2 regions of the Lentibacillus daqui genome follow, and region 2 is predicted to be linked to the other one. Evidence: predicted binding sites of a transcription regulator. Region 2 holds the regulator's gene; the other holds the start of a gene.
The links. The regulator LexA, encoded in region 2, represses DNA repair genes until DNA is damaged. The targets are predictions, from matches to a motif close to CGAACATATGTTCG.
Positions count from the first base shown of each region.

Region 1: a site for LexA is predicted at 4,808-4,821, ahead of uvrB (excinuclease ABC subunit UvrB). Genes of this name have one in related genera too.

Region 1 is NZ_CP114176.1:1,234,336-1,241,979, reverse strand. It holds gene uvrA (excinuclease ABC subunit UvrA) at 1-2,463, opposite strand, end outside; gene uvrB (excinuclease ABC subunit UvrB) at 2,752-4,737, opposite strand; gene O2S85_RS06250 (PDZ domain-containing protein) at 4,914-6,149, opposite strand; gene O2S85_RS06245 (S41 family peptidase) at 6,282-7,644, opposite strand, start outside.
Region 2 is NZ_CP114176.1:1,943,915-1,951,558, reverse strand. It holds gene O2S85_RS09910 (hypothetical protein) at 1-86, opposite strand, end outside; partial or broken gene O2S85_RS09905 (IS1634 family transposase) at 360-572, shown strand; partial or broken gene O2S85_RS18910 (hypothetical protein) at 570-898, opposite strand; gene O2S85_RS09900 (DUF3231 family protein) at 898-1,881, opposite strand; gene O2S85_RS09895 (hypothetical protein) at 2,335-2,643, opposite strand; gene O2S85_RS09890 (hypothetical protein) at 3,112-3,447, shown strand; gene O2S85_RS09885 (hypothetical protein) at 3,546-3,683, shown strand; gene lexA (transcriptional repressor LexA) at 3,733-4,356, opposite strand; gene O2S85_RS09875 (YneB family resolvase-like protein) at 4,651-5,289, shown strand; gene O2S85_RS09870 (DUF896 domain-containing protein) at 5,378-5,611, shown strand; gene tkt (transketolase) at 5,788-7,644, shown strand, end outside.

The sequences.
Region 1 (7,644 bases), 710 kb from region 2:
GAGTTTGACATAACCAAGACCAACATCATCAATCGTTTCCAGTTTACGTTTTATTTTCGGGATGTTGGCAAAAAAGTCCAATGCCTCTTCAATGGTCATATCCAGCACATCGGCAATGCTCTTGCCTTTATATTTCACTTCTAATGTTTCACGGTTATACCGTTTACCGTGACACACTTCACATGGTACATACACATCAGGCAAAAAGTGCATTTCAATTTTAATAATGCCATCACCGCGGCATGCTTCACAGCGACCGCCTTTGACATTAAAACTGAACCGTCCTTTTTTGTACCCCCGGATTTTTGCTTCATTCGTCTGGGCGAACACATCACGAATATCATCAAACACACCCGTATATGTTGCCGGATTGGAACGAGGAGTTCGACCAATTGGTGATTGATCAATATCGATGACCTTTTCGATATTATTTATCCCTTTGATCTTTTGATGCTTTCCAGGTTTAAGCTTGGCTTTATTCAATTGTTTCGCCAATGATTTATATAAAATTTCGTTTACCAACGTACTTTTTCCCGAACCGGAAACACCAGTAACAACGGTCATTAATCCAATTGGGAATTTCGCTGCGACATTTTTCAGGTTGTTTTCCTGTGCACCAACAACCTCAATGTTTTTTTTGGTTGGTTTCCGCCGTTTCAATGGAACAGAAACAAATTTTTCACCGGACAAATAGTTGCCAGTCAGGGACTTTTTGTTCTTCATTACCTTTTCCGGTGTTCCGCTTGCAACAATCTCGCCGCCATGATCCCCTGCACCCGGACCAATATCAATCAGCCAATCTGCGGCAAGCATCGTATCCTCATCATGTTCCACCACAATTAATGTATTATCCAAATCCCGCATTTGCTTTAACGTTCCAATTAATCGGTCATTATCCCGTTGATGTAACCCAATCGATGGTTCATCCAATACGTATAACACACCTGTTAACGCGGAACCAATTTGTGTAGCCAGGCGAATCCGCTGAGCTTCTCCGCCTGACAAAGTTCCGGCAGCACGTGACAATGTTAAATAATCCAGACCTACATTGTTCAAGAAGGTCAGCCGATTACTAATTTCTTTTAAAATCATCCGGGCAATTTTTTCTTCCTTTTCCGTTAACTCCAGCGTGCCAAAGAATTGACTTGCCTCGGTAATCGAAAAATCGGTAACCTGACTGATATGAAGGCCATTAATCAATACGGCAAGTGCTTCTTCCTTTAGCCGGTATCCATGACACGTCGGACAATCTTTGTGGGTCATGTATTTTTCCAATGTTTCTCGAATGAAGTCTGACGATGTCTCCCTATATCGTCGGGCAATATTGTTTACGACCCCTTCAAACATAATTTCGTTATCACGAACTTTACCAAAATCATTGACAAAATGGAAATGGATGCGTTCTTTGCCACTGCCATATAAAATAATGTCCATTTGCTGTTTGGACAAATTTTTCACCGGTACATCCATATCAATTCCATAATGGGTACAAACACTTTTCAAAAGCTGGGGATAATATTGCGAACTAATTGGTTCCCAGGCGGCGATAGCATGTTCATTCAGTGTTTTCTCCCAATCCGGAATAACCAGATCGATGTCAACAACCAAATTGGTTCCCAAACCATCACAGGTTGGGCAGGCACCATAGGGACTGTTGAATGAAAACAAACGTGGTTCCAGTTCACTGATGGAAAAACCGCAAATCGGGCAGGCATGGTTTTCACTGAATTTAAGTTCTTCGTCACCGATAACATCAACAATAATGTTTCCTTCCCCAAGTTCCAGTGCTGTTTCAATCGAATCACTAAGTCTCCCGGCCACGCCATCTTTTACAACAATCCGATCAACAACAACCTCAATGGAATGTTTTTTATTCTTTTCCAATTTAAATTCATCAGCAACTTCCCGCATCTCACCGTCTACGCGAATCCGTACATAACCTTCTTGTTTTAGTTGTTCAAAGATTTTCACATGTTCCCCTTTGCGACCGGAAACAACTGGTGCCAATATCTGCATTTTGGTACGCTCTGGGTATTCCAAAATCCGATCAACCATTTGTTGTACGGTTTGCGAGCTGATTTCGATTCCGTGCTTTGGACAGGTTGGCCGTCCTACCCGGGCAAACAGCAAGCGCAAGTAATCATAAATTTCCGTAACAGTTCCTACCGTCGACCGTGGATTCCGGCTGGTTGTTTTTTGATCAATGGAAATGGCCGGAGAAAGCCCTTCAATGGCATCCACATCCGGTTTGTCCATTTGTCCCAGGAATTGTCTGGCATATGCCGATAATGATTCCACATAACGACGCTGACCTTCAGCATAGATCGTGTCAAAGGCAAGCGATGATTTTCCGGATCCGGATAGGCCGGTCAGAACGACAAGTTTGTTCTTTGGAATAGAAATGTCGATGTTTTTTAAATTATGTGCTCTGGCACCTTTTATTTGTATAGCTTTACTAGGCATGATGAACTCGTCATCCTTCCATTTTAATTATAGAAAAGAAGCATAAAAATTTGCGCTCTACTCTGCTTGGGACAAGGCGAGCCCCGTCCGGCTCCAGCACCCAGCGGCTAGTGTGCTTCCTTCACCTTCGTACGATAAGTCAACATCGACTCGGGGTAAAGGAAGGCCGACTAAAAACGGCCTTTGCGGCCAACGTCGGCATACCCCTTTTGCAGAGGCATGTTTCCTTTATCTCCTACGGTTCAGTCCAGCACATACGCCGCTAACCGGGTGCTTACGCCTTTGTTCTTATGATACTTCTGCTTTTAGCTCCAGTACAATATCGCGCAGTTCTGCGGCCCTTTCAAAATCAAGCGCTTTGGCAGCTTCTTTCATTTCTTTTTCCATATTCTCGATTGCCTTTTCCTTGTCTTTCTTAGGCAATTTTGTCAGGTTGGTTCCCTCTGCGTTATATGTTTCCTGATCTTCCGCAGCAACTGTAGCCTGAATAACATCACGTACTTCTTTGCGAATCGTTTTCGGTGTAATATGATGTTCTTTATTATACGCCATTTGTTTTTCACGGCGACGATTCGTTTCATCAATGGCAGCCTGCATGGAATTGGTAATGTTATCGGCATACATCACTACCATACCATTTTCGTTTCTGGCTGCCCGCCCCATGGTTTGAATCAGAGAACGCTCTGACCGTAAAAATCCTTCTTTATCAGCATCCAAAATAGCTACAAGCGATACTTCAGGTATGTCTAGTCCTTCACGTAACAAGTTAATGCCAACGAGAACATCGTATTTACCCACACGCAAATCACGAATAATTTCAATTCGCTCCAGTGTCTTAATCTCCGAATGCAGGTAAGCAACTTTGATCCCGATTTCCTTTAAATAATCGGTCAAATCCTCCGACATTTTCTTGGTCAGCGTTGTCACAAGCACCCGTTCATTACGTTCAGCCCGGGTATTAATTTCGCCAATTAAATCATCAATTTGCCCCTTAATCGGACGCACCTTAATTTCTGGATCCAAAAGTCCTGTTGGTCGAATGATCTGCTCGGTCACAACCGATGAGTGTTCCATTTCATATGGCCCGGGGGTTGCTGATACAAAAATGAGCTGGTTGGACAGCTTTTCGAATTCTTCAAATGTCAACGGCCGGTTATCGAGCGCTGATGGAAGACGGAATCCATGATCAATTAAAACCTGTTTCCTTGCTCTGTCTCCGTTATACATTCCTCTGATTTGCGGTAATGTAACATGGGATTCATCAATAATGGTTAAATAGTCCTCGGGAAAATAATCAAGCAATGTGTATGGTGTTGATCCAGGTTCCCGCAATGCCAAATGACGGGAGTAGTTTTCAATACCGGAGCAAAAACCCATCTCCTGCATCATTTCAAGATCATAGTTGGTTCGCTGCTCCAGACGCTGTGCTTCCAGCAATTTATTGTCATCACGTAATTCTTTTAAACGTTCGTCCAGTTCTTGCCGGATACTTTCCATAGCCATTTTCAGTTTTCCTTCACGGGTTACATAGTGGGACGCCGGGAAAATAGCAACATGTTCCCGATCCCCAATGATTTCACCAGTCAAGGCATCGACCTCGCGAATACGGTCAATCTCATCACCGAAGAATTCAATACGCAGACAATGCTCTTCATGCGATGCGGGGATAACTTCGACGGAATCACCACGCACGCGAAATGTCCCACGTTTAAAGTCAATATCATTTCTGGCATATTGGATATCAACCAATTCACGTAATAATTGATCGCGGTCTTTTTCCATACCCATGCGTAATGATAATACCTGACTGCCATATTCGTCCGGGGACCCCAAACCAAATATGCATGATACACTGGCAACAATTAAAACATCATTTCGTTCAAATAATGCCGACGTTGCAGAGTGTCGCAATTTATCTATTTCATCATTTATACTTGCATCTTTTTCAATAAATGTATCAGATGATGGGACATATGCCTCTGGTTGATAGTAATCATAAAAACTGACAAAGTACTCTACTGCGTTGTTCGGGAAATATTCCTTAAACTCACTGTATAGCTGCCCTGCCAAAGTTTTATTATGGGCAATAACCAGTGTCGGACGATTGATTTCCTTGATTACATTGGATGCCGTAAATGTTTTCCCTGTACCCGTCGCCCCAAGTAAAGTCTGATGCCGTTGACCAGCCAGTATTTTTTGCACTAATTCTTCAATAGCTTTTGGCTGATCACCCTGTGGCTCATAGTTCGCCACCAGATCAAACTGATTTTCCATAAGGCAAGCCTCCGATCTATATTCTCTCTCATTAGTTTACCATAGATATTTAATTATTTTAACATACAAACGAACGAGTATTCGATTTTTTTGCTTAAGAAGTTTAATATTAGTATTTCCAACCTGAGGATATACCAGTCATGAACATGTGCCTATCAAGGTTTATGACATGGATTCTATTCTTGCTTCACATTCGAGTCTTTATTTCTCTTTCTCTCAGACAGCCGATATTTTTCTTTGGCAAACAAAATTCCCAATTCATGATGATCGTGCTGGTAAAAGGCGTGTTGTACAAAACGAATCTCTCCGCCATCGTCAATTACGTCCATTTTGAAGTATGCACCACTAGTCTGTAATGCACGATAAAAGTCGGCCACTTGATTGACACGTTGTCCATTAACCTTATAAATCGTCTCCCCGGTTAACACACCAACTTGGTCAGCCGGCGAACCAGGAATGACTCCCAACACCTTTAATCCATTTTTCTCCATATGAAAATATGGATTGCTTTTATTATCATATACTTGGTGTTTATAACGAATATATTCTCTGCCCAAAATAGCTATAATAACAGCAGTAAGTGACAGCCATGTAATAAATAAACTCCCCACAGCAAGTAATAATACCAATACACCAAGCATCCCAATGGAAGTGGCCAATTTTCTTTTTACCTGATAAGGGGCATGTCCTTTTACAATATGATCAAACCCAAGTAGAAAAGGCACCAGTAATATACTATACGAGTCTGCGCCAATTGAAATAGTCGGCCAAAATGAAGCAAATGGGGTAATCGCCCCGGAAGGTATTAATACAAAGAATGGGATGATGCTCATTTTTTTCAAGTGGTGTTGCCCTACCCACTTACCACGTTTGCTCATTACCAGCTCGGGAAATGATTCATTTCGATTTACATGGTTCACCTGGATCCCTTCGACCAATAACAATAACCCCAATAAAAGCGCTAATCCGGTGAAATTTACAGCCGAAAATAAATCGTTGCCGTGAATGAACGGGATTTCGTCCGTTAGCAGGGGAATAAATAATAGCAATAAAAACGTTATTCCAATAGTGTAACTTGGAGAAAGATAGGTGAATTTTAATGCGACACTAAGCACAATACTTACCAGACTTAATAGAATAACAGTCTCATAAGAAAAGATTACTCCCAACCCTAAACATACTACGGAAACAACCAAACCGGATACAAGCGATATCCGCCATGTGTTTTGCCATTCCGCAAACACATCAAATACTTTTATACCAAAATTGCTTCGTTCCTTTTTGACTCTGGATATTCCACTTAAAACAACTAGTATAACCGCCCAATACAGAAGCGGATTTAAAAACAATTTGCCAATTCCCTTGACCAATTCGAATAACCATGCTTCAGCCAATTTAATCACCTTCTTCACATAACAATTATGTACGTCTTTTCAAGCATGTCAACTGGCATTATTTCTGTTTTGTACATACTCCTTTTATTTTACCATGATACGATATTTTGAACACAACAAATCCGCGGGCTTTTCCGCGGATTTACTATCTTATTTATACAGTTCCTGCAAGGCCTTTTTCATTTGCTGATCGTCATCACCTTCGCGAATATGATCAATAATTTGTGCTTCAATCAGTTCTGCGGTTTTTTCATCAACCTTGCCTGTTTGTTTTAAATCGTTGTCCTGTTGAAACGCCTTGACTGCTTGCTCTGTCTGTTTATTAAAGTATCCATCATCACGGCCAGTATCATAGTTCAATCCCGATAACATGATTTGTATGTTCTTAATGTTTTCACCCGTATGGTTGTAGGCAAGTGGTTTTTTGACCTTGATCGGGTTTGAATAAAAATAATTTGGCTGCTTTTCCTTAATCGTTGGCTCAACTCCTTTGTCGTGAATCCAATTTCCTTTAGGGGAAAGCCATTTATAAAAGGTTAGTTTAATGGTGCTTCCATCCCCCATAGGAACTGCTTGTTGCACGGTTCCTTTTCCGAAGCTTTTCGTTCCCACGACATCATATCCAGCCTCTTTCATCGCCACCGCCAGAATTTCCGAAGCTGAGGCACTCCCCTCATCAACTATAACACTAATTGGGTAATCTTTTTTCTTTTTCAGATCTGAGTAATATGGTGTCTTTTCACCATTTTGATCCTCAATCTGGACATATGGCAGGTCTTTCGGAATGAACATTTTCAAAATATCCTGGACTGCATCAAATAATCCGCCGGGGTTACCCCGAACATCAATAACCAGACCCTCGATTCCCTGCTTTTCCAGTTTCGTTAATTGCTCATCAAATTCCTTCGCTGTATTCTCCGAGAATGTGGTAATTTCTAGTATGCCGGTTTTTTTTCCGTTCATTTTCTTAACATCCGCATTCACGGTCTCAACGGGGATGTCATCACGTACAAGGGTTACATCAAACGGGTCAGAAACACCGGGTCGTTGTACTTTCAAGACAACTTTGGAACCTTTCTTCCCGCGTATTTTTTCCACGGCTTCATATAGTTCCAATCCTTCGACACTCTCATCATTCACCTTTAAAACCTGATCATTAGGTCGTAATCCAGCATCTTCAGCAGGTGAATCTTTGATCGGAGCGATGATGGTGACCTTTCCATTTTTCAAGCTTACTTCAGCACCAATACCCTCAAAAGATGATTCTATGGTTTCGTTAAAGCCTTTCATCGTTTCGGCATCCATATATGTACTGTAAGGGTCATCCAATGTTTTTAGCATTCCCTTAACAGCGCCGTCAATTAAATCTTGATCCTTTACATCCTCTAAATAATTCTCTTTAATTAATTGAAAAGCCTGTTCCACTTTATCCATATTTTCCGGTACTTCGGTATTGCCACTTGCAGTAGATGGCGTGTCCAAATTGGTTTCGCTATTTTCCTTCGCCTGATGC
Region 2 (7,644 bases):
GCATCAGCATCAGCTTTAGCTTTAGCCTCAGTGAAACTAAATTCTTGGTTTCCATTTTCATCGAATTTTTTCTTGAGCTTCCACATTCGATTTTTCCCTCCTTTCATTACAGGTCTAATTTAATGTATTCAGTATTAGCTTTAATGAGTTGGCGAGTGGCTTAAGGCGATCGTTTGTTTTATTTCAAAATAAAAATGCCCTTCACAGCGAAGGGCCATAAAGAAGAGGGAAATGTCCATCCCTTATTACCTGGATTCCCGTTATCACATAACGATGAATCGGGCAAAAACGCAAAAATGTCGGGCTTTGTTTCATACTCGTTATGTGTTACGATGCACATAACGGGGAGGCGATTAAAAATGGCTACCATAGTCTTTCAAACAGATAAACGATCTGGGATCACGTATGCGTATGAATCCATTTCCTACTGGGACAAAAATAAGCAACAATCCCGATCCAAGAGAACCTTGATCGGACGGGTGGACAGTAAAACCGGAAAAATCGTTCCGACAGACGGCAGAGGACGCAAAAAGAAAGAGGGGCATGCCGAGACAAAGAGAGGTCCTGTTCCCTACAGTAACAAAGTAAGTTGCAATAGCGAAGGGAAGAAAAAATACGGCTGTTGCCCATCCCCTGCGTCTTTATAGGCGTCCCCCATTGTAAAAAAAGTATAAACAAGGGTTAAAACATGAGCCATTGGTAATCGGCTTGTTGAATGGCTTCTTCAACCTGTCCATGAAAACTAAGTAAGATGATCTTATTAAAATTTGATTGAATACTGATTAAAAATTCTAAAAAAAATAAGCGGCAACCCTTTATATAATTTACCGTTAAGCAGTTGACCAAATCCAGGAAGGGCTATGCTCCAAACAACTTTTCCATAGGGCAAAAAGAGCATCAAAGATCCATTTTTGGTGGTTCCTCAAGCCATCCCTTAGACATCATGAAACCAACACCTTCTCGTGTGTATTCAAATACATCTTTTGCTTGTACCCCTGTTTTTGGTATCAAGTCATTACGCCATAACAAAGCACTACTAAAACCCAGACCTCCCAGACCTATACCAGCCAAAAGATAATTGCAAAACATCATGAGTCTTTCTGAAAATGGAGCTATGGTTGAATTGGTAACTGTTCCTCCGGGTGTAGCAGGGGGTTGAATATTATTTTGTAGAAAGATATCTCCATTTTCTTTTAAAATTTCTTTTGAAAGTTCCATGCCTTTTGTAAAATACTTTTGCACTTCCTTATCATTGGCACATTGAGCAAAACCTTGCAATAATTGCATTCCTGTAATATTGGATTCAATTGATCGATACAATACGCCGAATTCAACAGTATTTAATGGTCGCTTATAACCCAAAATGTTGGTGCCCTTCATGTATTGTTTATCAGTTATGAAATCAACTGACTTTGGCATGGCGACATAATTCGGACGCGGCAGTATCGACTTTTTAAGAAGATATTGTGTAAACAAATTATAATATGTCTCTGTTATTACGGTAACTTGATTATAAAAATTAATAATGTCTTCCCTATACGATATTGTTAAATGAAGTGCATACAACCCCGTACTAATTTCCTTTAGAACCCGGCTGAACATAATATCAAAGCCATTTTCCCATAACTTTGGTGCTTCTAGATTGACATCCTCTTTGGTGAAGCCTTCCGGACATGCTGCCCCTTCATTTTCAAACATGGCTTTCATTTCGGCAACCTTTGGATGAAGTTGTTCCCACAATCCTGACATTAGGTTTTTGGCTTCTTCATCATCGGCTTTCTCAATGAAATACTCCAACATTCGCAAAATCAGTGTCTTTTTTTGGTATGTCAACCATAGTGAACCCAGTTCAGCGGAACTCATTTTGGGTTGATTAGTCAATATATAAACCTCCAAAATACGTATTTTAAACGTATTTTCTCCCTCACATCGACATTTATGCACCAACGACAATAGGTTAAAGGAAAATTAAATATTATAAGCTACAAAAAGGGACGACTGATCTTGCCCCGAATCAGCCATCCCATCTAGGGGTTCCAATTGCAGTATATGTATCAGCGAGTATGTTTAATTCGAAATTATTGCTACGATGCATTGTTTGTTATTGTGCCCCAAAACATGCCTCATTCATGCCTCGAAGTTTTCGGAATCAAATGTTCTACTTTGATAAGATAGATGAACCGCCCCCCCTTAAATACAGGGTTAAAAAAGTCTAATACTGTAGATTCTGCACGATTGTTCATCCATGGGAGCGGAAACAGTATTTGTCCGACTATTAATGAAATGCGAAAATGACCGTTATATTTAACGGTCATTTTCGTGTATCCTGAAAAATTATTCGGTTATACGAGAGTCAATCTTACTAACAGATTTTTTTCTATTTTTAAATGTCACCCATGAAGTTTTTAATGAAGCATAGGTGCCCACGGCTGCCGCGCTATAAAAGCCACCCATAAAAAAGCCGGCCCATAAGTCATGTCTGTGACTATAAAAAATAGAAATGGAAAACCCGAGGATCGATGCAATCGTCGGGAAATACTGCCGAGGTATCGGAAATATTTTAAATAGCTGTGTGATAATAACGATCAGTGGCACAGCAATAACGCCATCCCAAAAATTTGTATGTATCACCGGAAATCCCATATTGTTGTCTCCTAACATGAATGATATGATCTTTTGCAGTTTGAGTTAAGTTTTTGTTTATTTGAAGAAAATATGTAATTAAAAGAGGATGTTCAAAAAGTCCGGTAAAAATGACATGCCCCTGCAAAAAGGGTATGCCGACGCCTGAGCGCAAGCCCGTTTTTAGTCGGCCTTCCTTTGAAGAAGCTCGTTGGCTTGCTTTTCCGCTCCTCATGTACCTTTTATGTACACTCCGGTGCTCGAAGCTACGCCGCCTAGAACTTCTCGGTCATTTTTATCCTCCTTTTTGAACATGCACTAAAATAATGATTAGTGGAAATAAAGAACGTCAAAAAATAGATTGTCTCATATATCATACATCCATTCATTACAAGCAGGGGATTCTGCAAACGTTCCAAAACGATGAATTACATGGTAGAATAAACATATCCGTTTTTTAAAACCGGTTGCTGGAATGGGGGATGCAAGGTGAGGCAAAAAATAGCTACAATAGCATTCATGTTGTTGATGTTTTTTGCAATAGGTCAATCGATGTACATGACATCACAAATAGATGTAAGCTCAATTGATGAGCCGGCAATTGGTGCAGCAACTACCGTATCAGATATCAACGCCGCTCATATAACGGAAACTCCTACACTCCCGGTTGTGCACGAATATAAAACGGATTTAATTTCTCATCCTTACAAAACGATTGTATATTATCCTGCACCTATCATCCGTTCATTCCATTTTCTCCCCCATGATATGGAATCGTATGGGTTTTTGGACGTAAAGAAGTATCAATCAAATTACCTCTCCTGATACGAAATCAAATCTTAACTTGGTGCTTTTAGCTTTCTGCCAGGATTAAGTTTTTATTGTTTATTCATGATATGTATCAAGTATGGAGGGTAATAATTATGAAAAAGAACAAACCATATTGGAAAGAATCGCTCGAATGTTATTTGTTTGTTACAATAACCATGATCCTGTTTGTTGCAGGTATTGTTGTAAGTGGTCAATTAACAGGAACGGATTGGATTGGTTTGTTAAAATAGTATTGTAGTAAGACCCCTTGATACATTGATAACGTATCAAGGGGTCTTTTTAATGAATGTTCCGATACAATCCAATTACTTTACCCAAAAGCGTTACATTTTGATAGATTAACGGTTCCATTGTTGCATTTTCCGGTTGCAGGCGGATATGGTCTTTTTCCTTGAAAAATCGTTTAACTGTTGCTTCATCCTCATCAGTCATGGCTACCACAATGTCACCGTTTTGGGCAGTGTTTTGTTGTTTGACGATGACTTTATCCCCATCCAATATACCGGCTTCAATCATACTTTCCCCTTCGATGACCAGCACATATAAACTCTCATCCGGTCCTGCGCTTGAACTTGGCAGTGGAATGAACTCTTCAATATTTTCGACTGCAGTAATCGGGATACCAGCTGTAACTTTACCAATAACCGGAGCATATCGCGCTTCATCTTTTGGAATATTGTTTTCTTCAAATGGATCTAAAATTTCAATGGCCCTTGGTTTGGTAGGGTCACGTCGAATATAACCTTTACTTTCAATTCTTGCCAAATGGCCGTGAACTGTTGAACTCGATGCAAGCCCAACAGCACCTGCTATTTCGCGGACAGATGGCGGATACCCTTTCTTGTTAACCTCATCTTTAATGAAATCCAGGATCATCTGTTGTCTTTTGGACAGCTTGGTCATGGAACTAACTCCTCTCGCATAGGATTTATTAATACTAGTTTATCATTGTAGTATAAATTTATCAAACATTCGTTCGAAAAAATGTTGACAAGATCGTATGTTCTGATATAAACTAATTATTAACTACAGCGAACAATAGTTCTTATTTGTTGAGAAGGAGCGGATTGATATGTTTGAAAAACTTACCAAGACCGATGTATTCTATTTAGTGACTTTTGCTTTCACATTAGGGTTTTTATATTTTTCCCTAATTATGAGTGCATAGGTTATAATAAAGGATGAAGGTGTTTTTAAGTGAGGGCGATTCTATACTGCCGGATTAGTACGAATAAGGAGACACAGGAAACATCATTAAACAGGCAAAAACAAGAGCTTTTACAACTTGCAAAAGCTTATGATTTTTCGGTTGTTCAAGTCATTGCAGAACAGGCAAGTGGATATGCAATTGATCGGGACGGTATATTTCAATTGCTTGACCTCTTTTCAGCCGACAAGGCAGATTGTTTACTCATTCAAGATGAAACGAGGTTGGGGAGAGGCAATACGAAAATCGCTTTATTTCACCAGTTAAGCAAACTCAACATTTCTATTTATACGGCGATTCATGGGGGACAGCTGGAACTGTCGGAATCAGATTCCATGGTTCTAAAGATTGTTGGTATTGTCGAGGAATACCAGCGCCAGATCCACAATAGCAAAATTAAACGTGGCATGAGAAAGGCAATCAGTGAAGGGTATGATCCGAGTAAAAATCTGACCAATCGAAATCAGGCACCAGGACGGGAACGAAAAACTTTTCCAATTGAAGAAGTAATACGGTTACGGCAAAAGAAGCTAACTTTTGAAGAAATCGCTCATACATTAAACGGGATGGGATATTCCGTCTCCAAAGCAACGGTACATAGAAGGTATAAGGAGCATCTCAACACTTGAAAGTACTTGCCAGGAAGGGTATGATGGGAAACCAAGGACATGTAGGTTTGTCCTTGGTTCTTACATGCTTTGGAGGAGGATCTCTTTTATGATATCAAAAGAAAAGCTGAATCGAATTAATGAATTGGCTCATAAAGCGAAAACAGCAGGATTAACTGATAAAGAGCAAAAAGAACGTCAAGCGCTAAGACAGGAATATTTGCAAAACGTCCGTAAATCGTTTAAAAACCAGTTAAAATCAATGACAGTTGTGGATCCTGCAGGTAATGACGTGACTCCGCAAAAATTACGTGATATGCAAGAGCGAGAAAAGAAGCACTAATTAACATGATAAAACGTGTTCAAAAAAGGACAAAGAGGATCGGGCACTTAGTCTGGGTCCTTTAATGCAAAGGTCACTTGGACTTTTTGAACATCCCCTTATACTTGTGAGAATATGAACTTCATTATAGAATAGGAAGAGATACAATTATTTGTAGAAACGGAAGGAGAGCACGCATGTCAAAAAATGTAGAACAATTATCCATTAATACAATACGTACATTAGCAATTGATGCCATTGAGAATGCTAATTCCGGCCATCCTGGTTTGCCAATGGGTGCAGCACCGATGGCATATACATTATGGACTGATTTTATGAATCATAACCCGAAACATTCAAAATGGTTTAACCGCGATCGTTTTGTTCTTTCAGCAGGACATGGTTCAATGCTGTTATATGGTTTATTACATTTATCCGGCTATGATGTATCCATCGATGATTTAAAAGGTTTTCGTCAGTGGGGCTCCAAAACACCGGGACATCCGGAAGTCCATCATACAGACGGTGTAGAAGCAACAACAGGCCCATTAGGACAAGGAATTGCCATGTCGGTTGGTATGGCAATGGCTGAAGCACATCTGGCAGCCACTTATAATAAAGATGATTTTGATATAATCGATCATTATACTTACGCATTAGTCAGTGATGGCGATCTGATGGAAGGCATTTCACATGAAGCAGCATCTTTAGCCGGACATCTTCGTTTAGGTAAATTAATTGCTCTATATGATTCGAATGATATTTCCCTGGACGGTGAACTAAACCGCTCCTTTTCCGATAATACCCAAGAGCGTTTTAAAGCGTATGGCTGGCATGTGATGACGGTAGAGGATGGTAATGATGTGAATGCGTTGCGGCAGGCAATTACCGAGGCGAAGGAAATTACCGATCAGCCAACGTTAATTGAGGTTAAAACTGTTATCGGGTATGGAGCACCGAATAAATCAAATTCCGCAGCTTCTCACGGCGCTCCACTCGGTTCCGATGAAGCAAAATTAACGAAAGAATTTTATCAGTGGGAGCATGACGCATTCCACGTTCCAGAAGAAGTGTACGCCGACTTTAATGAAAAAATCGTTAAAAAAGGTGAAAAAACAGAACAAGCTTGGAATGACCTATTTGCTAAATATAAAGAAGTATATCCTGAATTGGCTGATCAACTTGAGAAAGCGATGAAAGGTGAGTTGCCTGCAAATTGGGATAAAGATCTTCCAGTATATGAACCGGGAAAAGATAAATTGGCTACAAGGGCTTCTTCTGGAGAGGTGTTAAACGCGATTGCCAAATCCGTACCATATTTCTTTGGCGGAAGTGCTGATTTAGCCGGTTCCAATAAGACAACGATAAAAGAAGAAGCGGATTTTTCGCGTAATGATTATGCGGGACGCAATATTTGGTTTGGTGTTCGGGAACACGCAATGGCAGCAGCTTTGAACGGAATGGCATTACATGGCGGATTGAAAGTATTTGCCGGCACATTCTTTGTGTTTAGTGACTATTTACGTCCAGCTGTTCGTCTGGCATCGATTATGCATATGCCGGTAACATATGTATTCACTCATGATTCGATTGCAGTTGGGGAAGATGGTCCGACGCATGAACCGATCGAACAATTGGCTGCGATGCGAGCTATGCCAGGACTTTCTTTAATCCGGCCGGCAGATGGTAATGAAACACAAGCTGCATGGCGTCTGGCACTCGAATCACATGATCAGCCAACGGCTCTTGTGCTGACAAGACAGGGATTGCCAACCCTGGAAGGTACAAAAGAACGTGCGTATGAAGGTGTTAAGAAAGGTGCATATGTGATCAGTAAAGCAACCAAGGATACACCAGATGCGCTACTGCTTGCAACCGGTTCAGAAGTGCAATTGGCTGTCGAAGCAAAGGAGACGTTACAAGCAAAAGGCATTGACGTAAGTGTTGTCAGCATGCCTTCATGGGATCGTTTCGAACAACAAGATGATGCATATAAGAACGAAGTCATTCCAAAAGATGTAAAAGCTCGTATTGGCATCGAAATGGCCTCCGCA